DNA from 3 places in the Lysinibacillus sp. NPDC086135 genome. Region 2 is predicted to be linked to each of the others. Evidence: riboswitches for the same ligand, from Rfam matches in the RefSeq annotation. Region 2 holds a riboswitch; each other region holds the start of a gene.

Region 1 (5,576 bases), on a different contig from region 2:
GTTGCTGGAAGTGGAAGGAATGGAGAACCGAAGCAAGTTGAGAATACTGGTTCTGGCTCTGTTACACCACGTTCTGTACCAGCAAGTTTAGATGTGAAACCGCTTAGGAAGTGGTACATTGCTTGCTCTTTTGTTAATTTACTGATTGGAGGTAATACACCAAACGCATCAGCTGTTAAGAAGATAATTGTTTTTGGGTGACCTGCAACAGATGGATCAACAATATTTTCGATGTATTGAATTGGATAAGCTACACGCGTATTTTCTGTTAATGAACCATCATCATAGTCACAAACTCGAGTTTCTGGATCAACAGCTACGTTTTCTAGAACAGAACCGAAGCGGATTGCGTTGTAGATTTCTGGTTCTTTTTCAGCAGAAAGGTTAATTGTTTTTGCATAGCAACCGCCCTCAATGTTGAATACACCGTTATCAGACCAACCGTGTTCATCGTCACCGATAAGCTTACGGTCAGGATCAGCTGATAAAGTTGTTTTACCAGTACCAGATAAACCGAAGAATAATGCAACATCTCCAGCTTCACCAACGTTTGCTGAGCAGTGCATTGAAAGGATGCCTTGTTGTGGTAACAAGTAGTTCATAATACCGAAAATAGATTTTTTGATTTCACCAGCGTATTCAGTACCACCGATTAGGATAATTTTCTTTTCTAGTGATACAATGATGAATGTTTCAGAAGCAGTACCATCAATAGCAGGATCTGCTTTAAAGTTAGGAGCTGAGATAACTGTGAAGTCAGCAACATGAGAAGCCAATTCTTCTTCAGTTGGACGGATAAATAATTGATGAGCGAAAAGATTGTGCCAAGCATATTCATTGATTACTTGGATGCTTAATTGCGAATCTTTGTCAGCACCAGCAAAGCCTTTGAATACGAATAATTCTTCACGTTCTTTTAAATATTTTACTACTTTTACATATAAGTTATCGAACACTTCAGAAGAAATTGGTCGGTTAACTTTTCCCCAGTCAATTTTATCCTTTGTGCTCTCTTCTTCTACCGTATATTTATCTTTAGGTGAACGACCAGTGTATTTGCCAGTTTCTGCACGAACTGCGCCATCTACTGTTAACATAGCTTCACCACGAGATGTAGCTTTTTCAGCTAATTGTGGTACTGAAAGTTGAACATTAATGTTACCGCCGTTTAATAATTCCTTCAGTTCGTTTGCAATTTCTACTGAATTCATCGATTAAATACCATCCTTTTTTATAGTATTCCCTTGAGTCTGAGGGAGATTTTCTTAATTTCAAAAATAGTATAACACAATTGCTTAAATAATCTATACTAATTCAGAAATTATTTTTCAGATTTTATTACTTTTCAAGAAAACGACAAAAAGTAAATTGATTCGTTTTTATAATGCTTTTTACCCTATTTATAAGTGATCACACATTCACTTTCGACACAGCAAAATTGTGTTTGGAAGCTTTTGGCTAACATGGGGTTCGCACAGGATGTGAAGTTTTAGCTTGTTTTTTATAGTTGGAGCTTGTCTTCGACTAAAAAGGGGCTATAATCATATTCATCCACCACATGTTTTGTAGCTAACGCTTTGCTTTTGCTGCAAAATGTACTGTAAAGGGTTACACATATGTTAACACATGATGTGAGGTGGAGAGTAGGGATTATTTTGTTTTAATTTACAGCATAACCCAAATTCCTTTCTGTATAAATCCCATACTTTCTTTGAATACAACCAATTATGCCACAGCATGCTTTCGCCAGAGAAGACACTCGCTGAAAGAAGATAAAAATATTTGACAATGTTCGACCATTTACGTATTATGAGATATTGAACGGATACTCTTATCCCGAGCTGGTGGAGGGTCAGGCCCTGTGAAACCCGGCAACCTGCATGAACTATTTCACGACATGCGCTGGTGCCAATCTGATGCAAGGGGAAACTCCCTTGAACGATAAGAGTGAAAGGTTACGAAGTCATTATTCCTTTCCTCATGTTAAGTAAGCGTGAGAAAAGGATTTTTTTATTGTTAAAAACGAATTAAAGGAAAGTATACAGTCCTTTCCTTATTATAATGACGGATCTTTCGAAAATCCTCGTGTTAAAAGCATCAGCTGTTTATTTGTGCGAAAGCGTAGTGACAGCAACAAATGTTTACTGTGCGAAAGTGCAACGACAGCAACAACGGCTTGAGAGTTCAATCCTTAGGGGCGAACTTGACATGGGTAATGAGTACCGTATTAATTCGCAAATATTATTTGTAAAAGTAATAGGAGGAAAATCAAATGACAAACCGTCGACTGTTTACATCAGAGAGTGTAACAGAAGGACATCCAGACAAAATTTGTGACCAAATCTCGGATGCCATTTTAGATGCTATTTTAGCAGAAGATCCAAACGCGCGTGTAGCGTGTGAAACAACAGTAACAACAGGCTTAGCGTTAGTAGCAGGAGAAATTACTACTTCTACTTATGTAGATATTAAAGGTATCGTTCGTGATACTGTAGCAGAAATCGGTTATACACGTGGGAAATACGGCTTTGATGCTGAAAACCTAGCAGTACTTGTTGCGATTGGCGAGCAATCACCTGATATTGCCCAAGGTGTTGACCAAGCATTAGAGGCGCGTGAAGGCTCTATGACAGACGCTGACATTGAAGCAATTGGTGCAGGTGACCAAGGTTTAATGTTCGGTTATGCATGTAACGAAACGCCAGAGCTTATGCCATTACCAATTAGTTTAGCGCATAAATTAGCTCGTCGTTTAACGGAAGTACGTAAATCTGGTGAATTAGCATATTTACGCCCAGATGGAAAAACGCAAGTAACGGTTGAATATGATGAAAACAATGTACCAGTACGCGTTGATACGATTGTCATTTCAACACAGCATGATGAAGAAGCTACACTTGAGCAAATTCAAGCAGACTTAAAAGAATTCGTTATTACTCCAGTTGTTCCAAGTGAATTACTAGATGCCGATACTAAATATTTCATCAACCCAACTGGCCGATTCGTAATTGGTGGTCCTAAAGGGGATGCTGGTTTAACTGGACGTAAAATCATCGTTGATACATACGGTGGCTATGCACGTCATGGTGGAGGTGCTTTCTCAGGTAAGGATGCAACTAAGGTAGACCGTTCAGCGGCATATGCAGCACGCTATGTGGCGAAAAATATCGTAGCTGCTGGTTTAGCTGATCGAGCTGAAGTACAACTAGCTTATGCGATTGGTGTTGCTCAACCTGTATCTATTGCTGTTGATACATTTGGAACAGGAAAAGTTACGGAAAGTGAAATTGTAAAATGGGTACGCGAGCTATTTGATCTACGCCCAGCGGGGATTATTAAAATGCTTAACCTTCGTCGTCCTATTTATAAGCAAACTGCCGCATATGGTCACTTCGGTCGTACAGATTTAAATGTACCTTGGGAACAAACAGACAAAGCTGACGCATTAAAAGAAAAAGCAGGTTTATAAACTATTCAGCTAAAGCAATGAAGTGTCTGGAAAAATATTTTAAAATACTATTACAGAAAGGGGCTCAATATTCTTATAGCCCCTTTCACTGTTTTTAACGAAAAAAATAAGCTCCTAATCATAATCATGGGGGGCTCGGTTACCCAAGAAAACGTGGAGCTGCTTTGATTTAGTTAAATTAATTTTTTAGTTGAAGAGATTTATAGTATTGACCCTTTTCTACATATTCACGTATGATGCGTTCCATATCTTCTTTATCTTCATCATTTAATTCTCTTACAACTTTTGCAGGACGGCCTAGTGCTAAGCTATTTGGAGGAATTACTTTGCCTGGAGGAACTAGACTACCCGCCCCAATGAATGCACCCTCTCCAATCTCCGCTCCGTCTAATACTATAGAGCCCATACCTATTAAGGCTTTTTTTCGAATCGTACAGCTATGTAAAGTTACTTGATGTCCTACTGTTACTTCATCTTCAATAATTAGTGGATATTTAGGGCTTTGATGTAAGCAACAGAGGTCTTGAATACTAACTCTTTTTCCTATAATTGTTGGTGATACATCTCCTCGAATAACTGTGTTAAACCAAATTGTTGTTTCAGCACCTATTGTAACGTCGCCAGTAACTGTTGCATAATCAGCAATGAAAACAGAAGGATCGATATTGGGTTTTTTACCTTTAAATGGATAGATCATGAGTATCGCCTCTTTTCTTTCTATGATGTAATATTATCGTATCAAATACGCAACATGATGGAAATATAAAATTAAAATGATCTAGATATTCCGATATAATCATTGTGTAATTATTTTTTTAGGAGGACTATGTGAAATGTGGAAATGGGAAGCTGATGGACAAGCAAAGGCTGTGGTTGCTATTCTTCATGGTGCATATGAAAATCACCGTTGGTATGCATGGCTTATAGAAAAACTTAGATTGGAAGGCTTCCACATAGTCATGGGGGATTTACCTAATCATGGAGTAAATGTAGGATATTCAAAAATTCACGATGAAGATTTTAAAGAATACAACAAATATACAAGGAATTTAATCGAGAATGCATTTTCGTATAATTTACCTGTCATTTTAATAGGACATGGGCTTGGCGCGACTCTATTACTACATACCATGCAAAAACGAAAATATGAATGTGCAGGAATTATTTTAACTTCACCATGGCTTCATTTAAAGCTATTGCCAGGTAAACTCTCAAATGCTTTAACTAGTTTAAGTGCCTTGACTGCCAATGTGAAACTGACCCATGAAATTACATTAGAATCATTAACGCGCAGTATAGAAGGTAGAGATGAGATGAAGGATGAAGTTCCTTTTTCATCCGTTGTTTCAGTGAAATGGTATCGCGAGCTACAACAAATGATGCGCAATTTAGTGTTATTGCCTAAGGCTGAATTCCCAAATAGGCCTATGTTAGTTATGACAGCTGAAAAAGATAACATTACTGAAACTAAACAAACAAGGAATTGGCTTTATCAGATGGAATTTACAGAGTTTCAATTCAAAGAATGGGCAAACTGTTATCATAATCTATTTCATGAAGTAGAGCGTGACGAGATTTTTGTTTATATACGTGATTTTATTAATAATGCTCTTCGAAGAATTGGCTATATAATTGAATAGTGAATTTCCTCTCCAATTAACTAGAAAAATTACTAACTTTTTGTTACTTAAATATAATGTTGTAATTTTCTGAAAAGTGTAATACTATAATGACTTAAAGTGATGCTTTTCAAATTGGAGGGGTAAAATGGAAACAATTGTTGGGAAAATTAATGAGATTTTGTGGGGACCATGGTTTATTTATGGCATTTTGTTAATTGGGCTCTTCTTTTCAATCATTACACGGTTCCTACAAGTAAGACACATTAAAGATATGTTTGTTTTAATGTTTAAAGGCGAAAAATCGGAGAAGGGGATTTCCTCTTTCCAAGCGATGTCTATTGCATTATCTGGTCGAGTAGGTACAGGTAATATTGCCGGTACTGCTACAGCAATCGGGATGGGGGGACCTGGTGCTGTTTTTTGGATGTGGGCAATCGCCTTTATCGGTGCGGCAACTGCTTACGTGGAGTCGACGTTGGCTCAAA
Region 2 (5,576 bases):
AAAGTTCTCTACCTTTCTAGAAAGACGATTAACAGCGATCACAAAGCATTGATTTTCAATGGCACGTGCTTGCAGTAATGTTTTCCAATGATCGATACGTGGTGTCGGCCATTGTGCCGGCACGAACAATACTTTTGCCCCTACTAAGGCGTGAGCACGTAGCCATTCCGGGAAGCGGATATCATAGCAAATCACGCCTGCAGCCTCGATATCTCCAAGGACAAAGCGATTCATTTCATCCCCAGCTTCTAAATATAAATGCTCGTCCATCAAACGGAAAAGATGTGCCTTGTTATATTCCCCTACTAACACACCATTTTTATCAAACGTATACATCGTGTTGTAAAATTTATCGCCCTTCTTCGTTGAAACCGAGCCACCAACAATATGTACGCCAAGCTCTTTCGCTAGGTTTGATAAAAATGCTTTCGAACGCTCTCCATCCACATCTGCAAGCTCTGATAATTTTTCAAGAGCATAGCCTGAATTCCACATTTCTGGCAGCACAATAATTTCTGCACCTTGTTTTGCCGCTTCACGAATTTTGTCCTCAGCGCGAGCAAAATTTTCTTCTACTTTGCCAAAGCCTACGTTTAATTGAATACAACCAATTTTCATTGCTATTCCTCCTCTAGACAGTACTGTTCTGTATTTATACTACAATAAATCAACCTGACTTCCATGGTTTAAGCTCAATATTTAGATTATTATTTCACCACTTAATACTTGAACTGCAGAACCCGCAATAGCAACATCTTTTATTTTTGGTGTAACGTACAATAAGCCACCGCGTTTTGAAAGTTGTTTGCTCACGATGCTTTCTTTTGATAATTTTGCACACCAGTAAGGTCCTAGCGCACCATGAGTGGAACCATTTACATGGTCTTCATCAATGCCTTGTGCTGGAGAAAAGAATCTTGAGACAATATCAATCCCCTCATCTTTAGAACGACTTGTAATACAAACACCACGTACCGGGAACTGTTTCATCGCTTGAAAATCAGCTTTGAAATCCGCAATATACTCTTCGTGACTTAACTCCACTATATAATCCAATTCTGTTTTCCCTACATATGTTGGTTTCACACCTAGCCATTCTTCAAGCTCCAAAGGACATTCAATCTCTTCTAACTGATACTTTTGAATTGTTATTTCAACTAATTCATTGAACCAATTTGCTTGCAGAGGGCCACTTACAGTCTGGAATATAATCGAAGAATTGATAGGTACAATCCCTTGTTTCCAGAGTAAAAAAGCGCTAGCGATTGTTCCATGTCCACAAATCGGTATTTCCTTTGCCGGCGTAAACCATCTAAGAAAAAAATTATTATCCTTCCTTTGAACAAAAGCTGTTGTCGGTACTGGGATCTCTTGAGCAATTTTCTGCATGGTCGACTCAGGTATCGTTGAATCAAGTAAACATACTGCTGCGGGATTTCCCTTGTAAAGCTCTGTAGTAAAAGCATTGACGATAAAATACGAGACTTTGTTCAATTTTCCCACCTCATTTTGGTCACTTTTGATTTTTAATTAACTGAAAATACTCTAGACAATTACTAAAAAAAGTAATATTATGTGCATCATATCTCCAATAATTATTATATTCTGAAAAAGGTGGACGTGCATGGAATTCTCAAAAAAACTACAGCAACTCCCAACTCAATTTTTTGCAGAACTTGTGCAAAAAGTAAACGCTGCTCTTGCTGAAGGACGTGATGTTATCAATCTTGGTCAAGGTAATCCAGATCAACCCACCCCTTCACACATTATTAAAGCATTACAGGAGGCGGCAAAAAATCCTCAAACTCATCAATACTCTCCATTTCGTGGCATAGCAGAATTACGCCAAGCAGCAGCAAGCTGCTACAAACGTGAATACAATGTGGACATTGACCCTGAAACAGAAGTTGCTATTCTCGGTGGTACGAAAATTGGCCTTGTTGAGCTACCGTTAGCTGTTTTAAACCCCGGTGACACTATGCTATTACCTGATCCTGGATATCCAGATTACTTATCTGGTGTCGTATTAGGTGATGTTAATTTTGAAGTTATGCCTCTTTTCGCAGAAAATGATTTCCTGCCAGATTATAATGCTTTATCCAATGAAGTAAAAGAAAAGGCGAAGTTGCTGTACTTGAATTACCCGAATAATCCAACTGGCGGTACTGCAACATTTGAATTTTTCGAAGAAACAGTACGCTTTGCAAAAGAGCACAACATTATCGTCGCACATGATTTTGCCTACGGAGCGATTGGATTTGACGGCAATAAACCTATCAGCTTCCTGCAAGCTGATGGTGCTAAAGATGTCGGTATCGAAATGTATACATTATCCAAAACGTATAATATGGCAGGCTGGCGCATTGGTTTTGCAGTTGGTAACCCCGACATTGTCGCAGCCATTAACCTTATTCAAGATCATCTTTTTTGTAGTCAATTTCCTGCCGTACAACAAGCCGCGGCAGTTGCACTTACTGCTTCCCAGAGTTGCGCAGATAAGCTAAGAGCGACTTATGAGCGTCGACGAAACGTCCTGATCGAAGAAGCCCAGCGAATTGGTTGGCAAGTAACAGCACCGAGAGGCTCTTTTTTTGCATGGCTCCCTGTTCCACTAGGTTTTACGAGTGAACAATTTGCCGATATATTGCTCGACAAAGCTGATATCGCAGTAGCTGCAGGCAGTGGCTTCGGTCAATATGGTGAAGGTTATGTACGGGTTGGTTTACTTGTTAGTGAAGACCGCTTACGTGAAGCGATCAGCAGAATTGAAAAATTAAACTTATTTAGCTCCTGAACATTTCAATCAAAAACTGTTCCATTAGCTCAAACTTGCTATGGGGACAGTTTTTTCTCTCTCTTACTTACTCCACCCCTTCTTCTAGCGGATTCTTTCACAACTAAATATTATAATAAAATAAAAAATTTTAAAAATTCAATTGACTTACTATATCCTATAATTTATATTAGTTCTATCGGATTTACAAAAAAATATTATAAATCTCTTATCAAGAGTAGCTGAGGGACTGGCCCTATGAAGCTCGGCAACCTCCTTTTTTAAGGAAGGTGCTAATTCCTGCAAACGAGCATCGTTTGAAAGATAAGAGAGGACAATTTTTCATGAGCCTCTCTTAATTTTTTAAGAGAGTTTTTTTATTTTTATTACCGATAAAACAACTTTGGAGGTATGTTTCATGAAAAAGAACAACAAGATTTTATTAGGTTTAGCAAGTCTTACATTAGTAGCAGCATTAATGGGCTGTGGTACTAAAGAAAATAGTAAAGATAGTCAACGTAAGACTATTAATGAAAATAAGATTGTAGTAGGTGTAACTTCTGGACCGCACGAACAAATTGCTGAGGTTGTAGCGAAAGTTGCCAAAGAAAATGGCTTAGAGGTAGAACTAAAATCTTTCTCTGATTATGTTTTACCAAATACATCGTTAGTAGAGGGCGATCTTGATGTAAACAGTTATCAACACAAGCCATTCCTCGATACATTTAACAAAGATCACAATACAGATTTAGTGCCAGTTGGAAAAACAATTTTAAATCCTCTAGGCATATACTCCGAGAAATATAAATCATTCGATGACGTTCCAGATGGTGCAACGTTCGGATTACCGAATGATCCAACGAACGGGGCTCGTGCACTATTTGTACTTCAAAAGGCAGGCTATATTAAATTAAAAGACGGTGCAGACTTAACAGCATCTATTCGCGATGTGGAAGAAAACAAAAAGAATTTGAAATTCATTGAATTAGAGGCTGCACAAATTCCTAAACAGCTTAGTGAAGTAGATGTAGCTGCCATTAATACAAACTTCGCTCTTGATGCTGGCATTAATCCTAAAAAAGACTCCATTCTTTTAGAATCTACGGACTCTCCATATGTGAATTACATTGTGGTGCGCGCTGAAAACAAAGATGACCCAACGATCAAAAAATTTGTTGAAGCTTATCAATCTGATGAGGTACGCAAATTTATTGAAGAAAAATTCCAAGGCTCTGTAATTCCAAGCTGGTAAGTGACGATTAAGAATATCAAGAATCTGCGAGACTCCTACAGGAAAGTTAGCAGATTCTTGCTTTATAGAAGGACTTAGAAAGGAGATATCACCGTATGATTCAACTAGAAAATATAACAAAAGAATTTAAAACTAAAAATGGTATCGTCAAAGCAGTAGATGGTATTAACCTGCATGTCAAAAAAGGTGAAATTCATGGGGTTATTGGCTACAGTGGTGCAGGAAAGAGTACCCTTATTCGCTGTGTGAATTTATTAGAACGTCCGACAACAGGAAAGGTATTAATCGATCATGTAGATATTACTTCCCTTTCTCTAAACGACCTTCGCAAAACTCGGCAAAAAATCGGGATGATCTTCCAGCATTTTAACCTTTTAAAAACAGCGACTGTTTACAACAATATCTCGGTACCATTAAAGCTTCTTGGCTATAACGACTCTGAAGTAAAAAAACGCGTTACAAAATATGCAGAAATTGTTGGCCTAACGGAGAAATTGGATAGCTATCCTAGCCAGCTTTCAGGTGGTCAAAAGCAACGTGTCGCTATTGCGCGTGCCCTAGCCCAAGAGCCCGAGATTTTGCTTAGTGATGAAGCGACAAGTGCACTCGATCCCGAAACAACGGACGCCATTCTTGAGCTTCTCTTGAAAATTAATCGTGAGCTAGGCATCACTATTTTACTTATTACACATGAAATGAATGTTATTCAAAAAATTTGCGATGCTGTATCCGTTCTTGAATCAGGGGCGGTTGTGGAATATGGCTCTGCTATAGAACTATTTTCGAAGCCTCAGCATCCAACAACACGAAAATTTTTAAATACCATTTCTCAACGTAATTTATCCCCTTCTCTTATCAAGCAATTAAATGTTTCGGGAAGTGTTATTCGTTTAACATTCCTTGGTGAAAGTACAGGGAAACCATTACTAGCAGAAGTGAGTAAAGTTTATGATGTACAACCAAATATTTTATCAGCCAATATCATAGAATTAAAAAACGGCATTGTCGGTAATATTGTCGTGCATCTACACGGTGAAGCACATATCGTAGAAAAAGCACTTAAGTATTTTACAGAAAACGGGGTAAGCGTTGAAGAATTAGGAGGCGAATTAAATGAATAGCATTCAAAGCTTCTTTGCAGATTGGTCAGATGTTATTGGGAAATCCATTCTCGAAACCTTCCAAATGGTTGGGATTTCATTATTCTTTTCTATTTTAATTGGGATTCCTTTGGGGCTTTTAATCGTTTTAACTCGCCCGGGGCAATCGTTTGAAAATAAATTTCTCTACCAATTTTTCAATTTATTTATTAATATTATTCGCTCTGTACCGTTCATTATTTTACTATTTTTCATTTTACCGTTCACGAAGCTAATCGTTGGCACAACTATTGGTGTAAAAGGTGTTATCGTGCCACTTGTTGTTTATACAGCGCCTTATATTGCGCGACTTATGGAAACAGCACTTTTAGAAGTTGATCCAGGTGTTGTGGAAGCTTATACAGCAATGGGTATTAAACGTAGTCATATTATTTGGAACGTCTTATTACGC
Region 3 (5,576 bases), on a different contig from region 2:
TATATCAGGTGTGCCGGGAATGTCAATCTCAATACTTGCTGATGATGAAGTGTTCTACTTTTCTTCAGGGTATGCAGACCGTGAAAAGGGGTTGTCTGCAAGTGAAAATACACTCTATGAGTTAGCTTCGGTCAGTAAAGCTTTTACCGGTATGGGTATTATGCTGTTGGAAGAACAAGGGCTGCTCTCAATGACTGACCCTGTCCAAAAATATTTACCTTGGTTTACGTTAAAGTATCAAGGGAAACCTGTTGATATGCAAAGCCTTACACTAAATAACTTTCTTCACCATACCAGTGGTCTAACAAATATTAGGCATACTCAAAATATTCCACAAGGCAATACACCGGATATGTTGCAAAAGACTGTGGAAATGCTCGTAGATGCTGAATTGGCGTTCCCTCCCGGTGAACAGTATAACTATGGAACCGTTAATTATGACGTATTGGGTTTGGTTATTGAGATTGTGTCGCGACAAAGCTATGAAGACTTTATGAGGGAACAGGTATTTCAGCCGTTAGGTCTTCACCAGACGTATGCTTATAAAGAAGATGCTCAAGCCACTGGACAGTTGGCACAGGGCTACCGTACTTCCTTTTTTATGACAACTCCATTTAAAGCTCCGGATTATGCGGGGAATAAACCCGCAGGCTACATCATTTCTAATACAAAAGATATGGCGCGTTGGATGGGTATACAGATGGGTATTGTGCAGGACATACCCGAAATATTTCACACGGTTATCGAAAAATCACATAGGGGTGATATGTCTGTTTCGGCTGTCAACGATATGCATTATGCGGCAGGCTGGTCGGTAAACGCCGACCAAACGATTATAGAACACACTGGGGGCAATCCAAATTTCAGAACCGAAGTAGCCATACTGCTAAATGAACGAACAGCCGTCTGCTTGCTGAGCAACGGTGCAAATACCAATATAAACCTGGTACTAAAAGTTAAAGATATATTAGACGGCAATCTAACTCAGTCATATGAAATAAGCGGCACACAGCTTTTGGATATCACTTTGTCGTCTATCACAATTATTCTTTGCCTATTGGCCGTTTTGTTATTTCTCTTAGGATTACGCAGAAGGAAAACGAATGAGCGGCAGCCAATGACAAAAAAGAGAATAATCGTAACAATTATTTTCCTGATCGCTACGATTGCCCTGGGTATACTGTGCTGTGCTTTAGATTGGTCAACGATACTTATTTGGCGAACATATAGTGTTCTTACAGCTTTGATTTCGTCAGCATTATTAACAGCAAGCATTACATGGTTTGTATACACTCACCGATAAAATACATTGCTCCCAAGATAAGCAAAATGTTAAGTAATTAAATTTCAATTTATCGGTATGCTTAATTTGAAAAACATAAGACACTTCGGTGTCTTTTTTAATATCATCGACAATTTTCCCAGCCAAACCTAATTACTATTACTTCCACTAACTTGTTCGTTCGGAATAAGGATTTTTAAACAACTATATTATTTTTTAAATGACTTTATTGTAAATTAAACAACAATATTATTTTTGCACAAGCGTCGTTAGGTAACATTTCTTAAAAAGACTGTTATTCAACAATCTGGCCCGATTGTGGAATAAGAAAATTATCTATCTTTATTAAAAGACCACAATAAAAAATACATCCATTATCTCAATAAAGATTTAATGGATGTATTTTTATATACAAATAAAAGTTTGATTATAAAGTTTTATTATATATAATCAAACTCAAATCCTCTAAATATAAGGTCTAGTTTTATTTTATTATACTATTTACCCTATATTAAGCGTACTTGAATCAGACCTTTTGCTATATTACGGTAATATTGCAAATGAACGGACAGGGAATCCAGATGCTTTTTCAGGCTTTGGCACGATATTGAATATAGCAGCGCCTTTTGGAGGTAGCTTATCTAAATTTTTCATAAGCTCAATTTGGTAAGTATCTTGCTCTAGCACAAAATATTCGCCGTCTAATTTTCCATTTCTACGGAAATCTGCTGCTGAATCCGTGTCAAAAGTTTCGTGGCCAATAGCACTTACTTGTCGTTCGTTGAATAAAAATTGTAACGCTTCTAATCCCCAGCCAGGAATATGATTATTGCCATCAGCGTCTTTGTTGCTGAAAGATTCTTTATCTGGCCAACGTTTACTCCAATCGGTACGGAACGCAACAAAGGTACCTGCTTCAATTTCCCCATTTTCAGCTTCAAAGTCAAGAATATCTTGAACACTTAACGTGTAGTCGTTATTTACGTCGGCTTCCTTCGATTTATCAATAACGATTAGTGGTAGTACTAGTTCTTTTAGCTCCAATTCATCTAGATAGCGTGTATCTCGCACAAAATGGATAGGTGGGTCGATATGTGTTCCGTATTGCCCTGGGAAAGTGAATTGCTGTGCAAAGAAACCATCATCATGTGAAAATAATGTTTCAAATTTAGCATCATCAAACATAAAGAAATGTGGAGAATTTGGACCAAATGTATGCGTTAAGTCTACCCATTTTTTTGATTTCAATAGTTGAATTGCTTGTAAAAGTTCGTTTGCCATACTATTTCCCTGCTTTCTTTTAATTTTTTTGAATGCAACAATAAAAAAAGAGTCCTCCTTGAAGAAGAGGACTCTCGTGCAAAGCAACTGAAGTAAGTCTTCTCATCTTTCAAGGCAGAATTTTGCCAATTGGAATTAGCACCATACCTATAGGCTGGTTGCTGAGACTTCATAGGGCCAATCCCTCCGTCTCTCTTGATAAGAAAATGCGATATAAGAATTTTCAGAAATAATGTTTACAAACACTTTAGCATATTTTTTTATAGTTTACAAGTTTGATGGGGATACAAGGTTAAAATTCATAATGATGCTAAAGGTAAAAGAAAGAGGCCCTCTTCAAAGGGCCAACTCTTCACCAACCTAAAATTAGTGTTAGCTTACAACAGCTACTTTCAGTAAATGTTATACGAAATCCATCTGGTGTATAGGTAGTTTCGAATTTTACAGTAATGCCTGTTGAGGAAATTAACTTTTCAACTTCGGTTTTATTTGATTGTTGTGCTGCGTTCATAAGATCATGTGCAAATTGCTCGGATTCATCAATTTTATCCGTAAGTAACTGTGCTTGCTGCATAATAACCTTGATCCGATTCGCGGAAGTCTTTAATTTATTTGTATTGACGATTGGAAATGGACTTCTATTCATTGGGGTTGTCGGCATTGCTAGATGGCTGGAAGGGTGTTGAATTGTTGGTTGATTTGCCATTACCCATGCCGGATAATAATTAGGATAGACAAAATACGGATAAGGATTGTAATACAACTAAATTCCTCCTATCCTATAGCTGATACAGTATCTTATGTGCAATATAGACTTTCGGTGTTAACAGCTGATGCTTTGAAAATCATGAGCAAAATGGGCTCGAGTGGAATGAAAAAGAGTATATATCAGGTTCTTTTGGGACTCAGTTCTCGGCATTAGAATTTTTTAAGGCCTATTTTGACGATAATTTCCTTAAAATGGGATAAAAACAAGAAGGAAGCCTTATGTATGGTTAAGGCTTCCTTTCATTAATGTTATTCTAGAGAAATCTATTGTTTATTTCTATCGAAGTGTAACGATAGGAAGGTAGTAACTGCGGCAATCATCACCATACCGAATCCATATATAGGAGTATGAGCTAATGATTGGTGGCTAACAATAATTCCTCCAATGTATGATCCTAGAAAAATACCAATGTTAAAGGCCGAAATATTTAATGCTGAAGCCATTGAAATAGCTGATGGTGTATATTTTTCTGAAAGCTGAACGGCATAAAGCTGTAATCCTGGTACATTCATAAACATAAATAGCCCCATCATAAAGACCATTATTAATCCTATGATTGATGATTCTAAAAAGAAGTTGATGCCGAGTAGTGCTAATGCTAATCCTATAAAGATAATAAAGATAGAGCGTAAAGGGTTACTATTCGCAAAATGACCACCTAATGTATTTCCGATGGCAACAAAAATACCGTATACAACTAAGATCACGACAATTGCCTTTGGTGAGTAGCCCATATACTGCTCTAAAATAGGAGAAACATAGGTGTATACGACGAATGCGCCACCATACCCAATTGCAGTAATAAAGAGGATTAATAACATTCGAATATTCCCTAATACTTTACCAATATCTCGAATGGATATTGGATTACCTTTCGATAAGTGACTTGGCACAAGCAAGGCATTACTAATTAATCCAATAATACCTATGATAACTATGAAAATAAACGACATCCGCCAATCAGTTACTTGTCCAATAAAAGTTCCTAGTGGGACACCAGTCACAGTTGCTAATGTTAGTCCTGTAAACATAAAAGCTATTGCACTTGCTCGTTTATTTGGTGCCACAACATCTGCAGCTATCACAGAGGCAATGGACATAAACACACCATGTGCCAATGCCGAAATAACACGCCCAGTTAGTAGTAATGAGAATGAGGGTGCTAAGGCTGCAAGTAAATTACCGATAATAAACAGCACCATAACGAGCAGTAACACTTTTTTGCGACTAAGGCGCGATGTTAATGCTGTTAAAAGCGGTGCACCAATAGTTACACCTAGTGCATATATGGATACGGTTAAACCTGCAGTACTTAATGTTATAGTAAAATCTTTTGTAATTAATGGTAGCAGTCCGATGCTTATAAATTCTGTAGAGCCGATACCAAATGCACTGATTGCAAGTGCGAGTAATGTGAATTTAGCATTTGGCGCTTTTGTATCATTCATTCTATTAATATCTCCTTTGATTTTTTGTATAGTGTATAGTAATATTCATGCATGCTAGAAAGTTACGTAGGGTACTTTTAGTTACTTTTGAATATAACAGGGGGTTTACAATGAAAAAAGTTTATAATATTGGTGTCGAAGCCACTCTTGAAGTAATTGGGGGTAAATGGAAACCTATTATTCTTTGTCATCTTAACCACCATGGTCAGATTCGTACGAATGAATTTCGCCGATTGATTCCAGGCATTTCTCAAAAAATGCTAACAAGCCAATTACGTGAATTAGAGCAGTCTGGATTAATTAATCGTAAGGTTTTCAATCAAGTACCGCCAAAAGTTGAATATTCGTTAACACCTTATGGTCAAGAGATGGACCCTGTGCTGAACATTCTTTGCACTTGGGGTGAAAAACATATCGAAATGCTACAAGATAAAGGTGAAGATGTACTGTTAATGCAACGTGACGAAGATATCGCAATAAAGCATACATCTTAAATAGATAGGAAAGAGACTGTCTAAAAAGTTTTCTATACTAAGAAAATAAGACAGTCTCTTTCACGTTTACATAGCTATCGTTTACATGACAAAATCAAAATTAACTGGGTTTGGTCCAACACGTTGATCTAGATTCATGGCGTTAATGATCGCCATCTCTTCATTAGTTAGTGTGAAATCAAAAATATTAGCGTTTTGAATCATACGTTCTTTGCGCACAGATTTTGGAATTGTGACGATACCATTTTGAATATCCCAGCGCAAAATAACTTGAGGATTTGATTTCCCGTATTTTTCTGCTA

What was found. Region 2 has a riboswitch for S-adenosylmethionine ahead of ACIPKN_RS23325 (MetQ/NlpA family ABC transporter substrate-binding protein). Riboswitches for the same ligand answer to the same signal wherever they lie in the genome.
Region 1: it holds a riboswitch for S-adenosylmethionine, as region 2 does, so the genes downstream of both, metK (methionine adenosyltransferase) here and ACIPKN_RS23325 (MetQ/NlpA family ABC transporter substrate-binding protein) in region 2, are expected to answer to the same signal.
Region 3: it holds a riboswitch for S-adenosylmethionine, as region 2 does, so the genes downstream of both, ACIPKN_RS21940 (cyclase family protein) here and ACIPKN_RS23325 (MetQ/NlpA family ABC transporter substrate-binding protein) in region 2, are expected to answer to the same signal.

What each region holds. Positions count from the first base shown of each region.
Region 1 is NZ_JBIVCA010000001.1:23,860-29,435, forward strand. Features, by position in the region: gene pckA (phosphoenolpyruvate carboxykinase (ATP)) at 1-1,211, opposite strand, end outside; SAM riboswitch class I at 1,829-1,948, shown strand; gene metK (methionine adenosyltransferase) at 2,273-3,469, shown strand; gene ACIPKN_RS00135 (gamma carbonic anhydrase) at 3,648-4,166, opposite strand; gene ACIPKN_RS00140 (alpha/beta hydrolase) at 4,303-5,109, shown strand; gene ACIPKN_RS00145 (alanine/glycine:cation symporter family protein) at 5,237-5,576, shown strand, end outside.
Region 2 is NZ_JBIVCA010000024.1:18,894-24,469, forward strand. Features, by position in the region: gene ACIPKN_RS23310 (carbon-nitrogen family hydrolase) at 1-618, opposite strand, end outside; gene ACIPKN_RS23315 (PhzF family phenazine biosynthesis protein) at 700-1,494, opposite strand; gene ACIPKN_RS23320 (pyridoxal phosphate-dependent aminotransferase) at 1,625-2,794, shown strand; SAM riboswitch class I at 3,000-3,104, shown strand; gene ACIPKN_RS23325 (MetQ/NlpA family ABC transporter substrate-binding protein) at 3,192-4,025, shown strand; gene ACIPKN_RS23330 (methionine ABC transporter ATP-binding protein) at 4,121-5,146, shown strand; gene ACIPKN_RS23335 (methionine ABC transporter permease) at 5,139-5,576, shown strand, end outside.
Region 3 is NZ_JBIVCA010000021.1:8,440-14,015, reverse strand. Features, by position in the region: gene ACIPKN_RS21945 (serine hydrolase domain-containing protein) at 1-1,303, shown strand, start outside; gene ACIPKN_RS21940 (cyclase family protein) at 1,826-2,563, opposite strand; SAM riboswitch class I at 2,663-2,768, opposite strand; gene ACIPKN_RS21935 (YuzC family spore coat inner layer protein) at 2,916-3,326, opposite strand; gene ACIPKN_RS21930 (MFS transporter) at 3,596-4,780, opposite strand; gene ACIPKN_RS21925 (winged helix-turn-helix transcriptional regulator) at 4,891-5,274, shown strand; gene ACIPKN_RS21920 (aldo/keto reductase) at 5,356-5,576, opposite strand, start outside.